Regions from separate parts of the Alteromonas sp. KUL150 genome, predicted to be linked through region 2. Evidence: riboswitches for the same ligand, from Rfam matches in the RefSeq annotation. Region 2 holds a riboswitch; the other holds the start of a gene.
What was found. Region 2 has a riboswitch for thiamine pyrophosphate ahead of thiC (phosphomethylpyrimidine synthase ThiC). Riboswitches for the same ligand answer to the same signal wherever they lie in the genome.
Positions count from the first base shown of each region.

Region 1: linked by a shared signal. The riboswitch ahead of GVO62_RS12315 (TonB-dependent receptor) and the one ahead of thiC (phosphomethylpyrimidine synthase ThiC) in region 2 are both predicted to bind thiamine pyrophosphate.

Region 1 is NZ_BLIJ01000050.1:160,446-163,633, reverse strand. Features, by position in the region: gene GVO62_RS12315 (TonB-dependent receptor) at 1-1,521, opposite strand, end outside; TPP riboswitch at 1,577-1,680, opposite strand; gene GVO62_RS12310 (acyl-CoA thioesterase) at 1,812-2,237, opposite strand; gene GVO62_RS12305 (GNAT family N-acetyltransferase) at 2,297-3,188, shown strand, end outside.
Region 2 is NZ_BLIJ01000029.1:102,112-105,299, forward strand. Features, by position in the region: gene GVO62_RS06620 (heme biosynthesis HemY N-terminal domain-containing protein) at 1-584, shown strand, start outside; TPP riboswitch at 735-846, shown strand; gene thiC (phosphomethylpyrimidine synthase ThiC) at 1,099-3,015, shown strand; gene thiE (thiamine phosphate synthase) at 3,012-3,188, shown strand, end outside.

The DNA.
Region 1 (3,188 bases), on a different contig from region 2:
ATCCATATAGAAAATTGCAGCACGAGCAACAAGGTCAGGCGTTAATAGCGGGCCTTTTACGCCTACTTCATAGTTCCAATTGTACTCTTCGCCGAAGAATCTCTGGTCGTCATTCACGCGGCTGTCGGGGTTAAAGCCTGCACCTTTGTAGCCGCGCGAGATACTGCCGTAATAGAAGTGCTCGCCTTGTGTATACTGAAGCGCTACTTTTCCGCCGACCATGGTGGTATCAAAAGCACGTGTAAGCTGATTATTATCAGCGTAATCAAAATCGTAGTTTTCTACTCTCAAACCCGCTACAAGTGCTAGGTTATCATTCAAACGGCTTTCTGTTTGTGCATAGATAGCAGTGGTTGTTGGTGTATATTCACTGGCAAAGTCACTGTCTAAATACGTGTACTGACGCAGCAACTTTTCTTCTGTGTTTTTATAGAATACACCTAAGGTCCAGTCGGTCATACCATCGAAAAGCGCGGCACTGTCAGACGAGACAAAACGCAACTCACCTGTTTGGGTTTCGACATCGCGGTAGTACGCGTCAAAAGAGGTGTAACCCCACGGATGAAAACCGGTGAATGTCCAATCTTCATCATATCCATAAGCGATGTTATGAGAAGCATGAGTAGCAATAAGAATGAGATCGCCCGCGGCCGTACTCGTTGTTGAGCGCGCACTTACTGCGTGAGTTTGATGTTCGTCAAAACCTGGCTCGTCAGACAGTGTTTTGTTGTCGTTATCAAGCGAGAACGCATCGTAGCCGTTATCAATGTCGTACCAGCGATAAGTAAGCGCAAGTGTGGTTCTCTCGTCGACGCTGCCTTCTACAGCGAAGCGCAATGCGGTTTCATCGATATTATTTGTATCGCTTCTACCTAAAAACGTGTTCTCTACAAAACCATCGCTACGGTCATGAACCAGCGCAACGCGGTATCCCCAATCAGAATTAATATCGTCGCCAGTGGCACCTTCAATACGGTAGCTATCTTTGTTACCAATGCGAGCCTCAACGTAGTCTGGCCCATCGCTGCCTACATTGTTACTGGAAAGTTTAACTGCCCCTGCCAGTGCGCCAGTACCATACAGCGTGGCCTGAGGCCCGCGATAGACTTCTAGCTGATTGGTATCAAAAATAAGGCCCGCTGCGGCAAGACCAGAAAAATCGAATTCATCGACAATAAAGCTCACAGAAGGATTGATTGGTTCGGCAAATTGGCTACGCTCTCCAATACCGCGAATTTGCACAAAGCGGCCACGAGACGCGCCAGCAGCAAAATTAACGTTTGGAATACTGTTTAACACACTGTCGATATGGCTAGGCTGCCTACTGCGAAGACGCGTTTGGTCTAAAATAGTCGCACTGGCGCTTAACTGATCCAGTGTGGTTTGACGAAAATCGCCAGTAACAACGACGCGTTCAATATCGGTTGGCGCGCTATTTGGACTTTTACTTACATTGGTATCTTGCGCATAGGCTGCAACAGAACTCGCAAGTAATGAAAGCGTGAAAAGTGTTTTATACATGGGATCTCTTGTTCTTATTTAAGAAAAAAGATCCGGGTCTAACGGCAGGTGATAAGGCTATATTGTGAACCATCCCTACGCCGGTATTATCCGGATCAGGTTTAAGGGTTCCCACACATGTGGATCTCAGACCGAAAACGGACACCCCTTGGTATTGCGTTAAAGCACTATAAAAATAGGCTTTAACATCTGCGACGGAGTCTACCAGTTCGATACACGCCGTCAAGCAGATAAGACGTTAAGCTAACGTAAGGTTTTTATATATGATATAAGGCGTTGAAAGCTTGCGGCTATTCAGCGTCAATATTCATATTTAGGCGACGTACTTCATCGTCAGTTTGTGCTTTTAAAACTTCCAACGTTTTGCCGTGTGCCGTTGGTTGACGCGTATCTGGGTCAACTTTTACAAAAACGATATCGTCTGCAAAACAAATAGTTTTCTTGGTGGCTTTATTACGAACCAAGCAGCTTACAGTAATAGACGTGCGGCCCACAGCCTTAGTTTCTAGGCCAAATTCTACGATATCCCCCTGCATAGCGGGTGATTCAAAGCTGATTTCACCAATATGCTTAGTTACCAAGCAGTTGGTTTCTAACTGACAAATTGCCCAAATTGCAGCTTCTTCGTCTATCCATTCTAACGCGCGGCCACCGAACAAAGAATTGGCGTAATTAAGGTCGTTTGGCATAACTAGACGCCGAGAAAGAAAGCGCATTCGAATTCCTCATAATAAATCGCTACTATAGCGTTAGATTATACCGAAAAAACTGATTCATGGCGCTAATTCAATTACGCGAATGGCTTCTAGCCCCCTATCGCGAAGACAGCTGCAAAAACGGCTCACAGGCTACTCCCCTGCTTCACCGAAGAATGCTGGTTATTTCAGGAGGTAATGACTTTTGTGAAGCTGCGATATCTAGCCTTAAAAGCTCAACGGATGAGCTATCATCGTTAAGTATTTCGAACCTCACTGGCAACGCATTAAAAGGAAAGATGCGAAAACAAGTGCTTGGCGTCGAGTGTGACATTGCCTTATTGGATTGCCGCGTTTCCTTTAAGCCAGGTGATATTATGGCTGTGGCGGGCATTGTTAAACGTAGTGGCTGCTTAATACTCATTTGCCCAGAATTTAACGCATGGGTCGACAATATAGCGGTGCCTTTCTTATCAGAAGGGTTTACGCTTAACCACAGTCGATATCTTTCTCGCTTCATTGAGAACTTGCGTAAAAACCCATACGTGGGTTTTCATACTGAAACGGAGACTGTTCTTCCCAATGTTTCCATTTACAGCGTAGAACAAGGATCAATTCACAACGAACACGCAAATACCCGTTTTCGCTCTGTTGAGCAAGAAGACGCCTACTATCAGTTGCATCAAGCATACATGCGTAATCATCTTAATGCGCTTATCACAGCACCAAGAGGTAGAGGCAAATCATCCCTTTTAGGCCTATTTATCGATAGCCTTGTAAAAGAAGGTAAGCACATTTTGCTTACCAGCGAACGTTCTGAAAACGTAACAAACGTTTTATCCCGCTTTGCAGAATCTGAAGAAGCAGACAACCTGAACGTAAAATTGTATACGTCGCAAGTGGCAAGTATGGAAACACAACGAGCGGAACAGCAAACTGCGCCAAAAGGTTTGGTTAAGTGGGTGCCGCCCG
Region 2 (3,188 bases):
TTGCCAAGCTGGGTAAGTGGCAAGTATTGCAAGACAATCTTTCTGCCTGGCGCAAGGCGCTACCTAAAGACGATTACACAGCGTGGAGCCAGCGTATTGCCAAAGGTAAATTTGCAGAAATTGCCAGTAAGCAAGGTGCTGTTGAGCTTAAATCATATTGGGATACGCTGCCGCGCAAACTGCGTCACGACGATGCATATCGCGCTGCGTATGTTCAGCAGTTACTTGACCAAGGCATGCATGCAGACGCGCAGCAACTGTTGGTTGAATGGCAAAAACGTGGCCCGAATAGCACCTTGTTCCCGCTGTTCACGCAGCTTAATATTCCTGATGCATCGCCGTCATTACGTTTGTTAGAAAGCTGGATTAAACAAGACGACCAAAATGTTGAACTGTACTCAACACTAGGCCAAGTTGCGTTTAACTCAGGCGACGATGTGTTGGCTGAAAAAGCCTTGCTTAAAGCGACAAAAATGAAATCGCGCAAAGAAGACTTGCTGTTGCTTTCTGCTATCAGTGAGCGCCAACAAGATACAGCTACAGCCCTTCAGCTTTATAAAGAGGGTCAGCAGTTAGCTGGTTAGATGACGTTTCATTTAACTTAGCTGGTAGTACTTGTATTATGTGTAAAATTGAAGATATAGTAAAAAGGAACAGTAAATTCGTGCTCCAAACTTGCGTTTAAAAACGCTCAGTTTTAGTGAGCAGACCTTGTTTTAAGCGCGAATAAAATAAATTACTTGTCGGAGTGCTTCACTGGTAATCCAGTAAGCTGAGACCGCGAAAGTGGGATCCGTAGAACCTGATCAGGCTAATACCTGCGAAGGGAACAAGAAAATGCAATGCACACAGTGCCTACAACACTGTTGCTCGTTTGTGTAATAAAGTGAGTGATGAAAAAGTTAGGATAGGTTAAGCGTAGAAAGCGAACGCAGACAGCGGCGCAAGCATCTAGGCTAAAGCAACGATAACGCTCATCACACAATTGTTATTACCCTCGAGTTGAAAGCTGGGTTTAAAACCTTAACCCTCGCACATTGTATTCTCCTTCACTCCTGACAAGCATTTTTAAACCTAAACTCAAAAGGCCAAAATGCTATGTCGAACAGACGCGAACAGCGCCAACAGGCGCAACAATTCATCAACGAGCTAGCAGGCGAAGCTTACCCCAATTCCACACGCCATTACGAAAATGGAAGCCGAGATGACATCCGCGTTGCCATGCGCCTTATTCATCAGCACGACAGCTTAGTCGGTGGCACCGAAGACAACCCTATTTTAACACCAAACCCGCCGATTCCCGTGTACGACACTTCCGGCCCCTACGGCGACCCCGACGAAAACATTGATGTTCACAAAGGCTTAGCGCCTTTGCGCAAAGCGTGGATTGAAGAGCGTGGCGATACCCATGCTCTTGATGGTGTTTCATCACATTTTGCTAAAGCGCGTGAAAACGACATTTTTACCGAAGATTTTCGCTTTATACGCAACCGCAAACCGTTAAAAGCGAAAGCGGGCAAAAACGTAACGCAACTGCACTACGCCAGAAAGGGCATTATTACCCCTGAAATGGAATACATTGCCATTCGCGAAAATATGGGTCGCCAAGCAATTAAAGATGCAGAACTTACGCAGCAACACAAAGGCGAACACTTTGGCGCAAATTTACCCGAGACTATAACCTCCGAATTTGTGCGTCAGGAAGTGGCTGCAGGGCGCGCCATTATTCCGTGCAATATTAATCATCCTGAGCTAGAGCCAATGATTATTGGCCGCAACTTCTTGGTGAAAATTAACGCCAACATTGGTAACTCAGCGGTGACCTCTTCCATTGAAGAAGAGGTAGAAAAGCTGGTGTGGTCGACCCGCTGGGGCGCCGACACAATAATGGATTTATCCACCGGCAGAAACATTCACGAAACCCGCGAGTGGCTTCTGCGAAATAGTCCGGTTCCACTTGGCACCGTGCCCATTTATCAGGCCCTTGAGAAAGTAAACGGCGTTGCCGAAGACCTCACATGGGAGATGTTTAAAGACACGCTTATCGAGCAGGCCGAGCAAGGGGTGGATTATTTCACCATTCATGCTGGTGTACTGCTTGAGTACGTGCACCTTACGGCAAAACGAGTTACCGGAATTGTATCTCGCGGCGGGTCAATTATGGCGAAATGGTGCTTAAGTCACCACCAGCAAAGCTTTTTATACGAGCACTTTCGCGATATCTGTGAAATTTGCGCCAAGTACGATGTGGCATTATCGTTAGGAGATGGCCTGCGCCCGGGCAGCGTTGCCGATGCTAACGACGACGCACAGTTCTCTGAGTTACGAACCCTTGGAGAACTGACAAAAATTGCGTGGGAATACGATGTTCAGGTAATGATTGAAGGCCCCGGGCATGTGCCAATGCACATGATTAAAGAGAACATGGAAGAGCAATTAAAGCACTGCCATGAAGCGCCTTTCTATACCCTTGGCCCCTTAACTACGGATATCGCACCGGGCTACGACCACTTCACATCCGGCATTGGTGCCGCCATGATTGGTTGGTTCGGCTGCGCTATGCTCTGCTATGTAACACCTAAAGAGCACTTAGGTCTTCCCAATAAAGAAGATGTAAAACAAGGCCTAATCACCTACAAAATCGCCGCTCATGCCGCTGATTTGGCCAAAGGTCACCCAGGTGCACAAATTCGCGACAACGCCATGTCGAAAGCGCGCTTTGAATTTAGATGGGAAGATCAATTCAACTTAGCCTTAGACCCGCATACGGCTCGTGCCTATCACGATGAAACCCTTCCTCAGGCTTCCGGCAAGGTTGCTCACTTTTGTTCAATGTGCGGTCCTAAGTTCTGCAGCATGAAAATTTCCCAAGAGGTACGGGATGTCGCTAAGCAGGCGGAACATCATGCGCATGAAGAAGAAAAGGAAAAAGGCATGAAAGACATGGCAAACGCGTTCAATGAATCTGGCGCTGAACTCTATCATACCGCCGACAGCAAGGTTGAATTGCCATGACAGACAACGCTTTGCAGCAAACGGCGGTTAAACAGCCAGTTGTATGGTGTATAGGCGGCATAGACTCTAGTGGCGGCGCGGGTATAACCCGCGACGCCATTACCCTTGCCGACTTAAAGGTTCACGCCTGCGTTATTACTACACAGGCCACGGCGCAGTCAAACACGGTGATG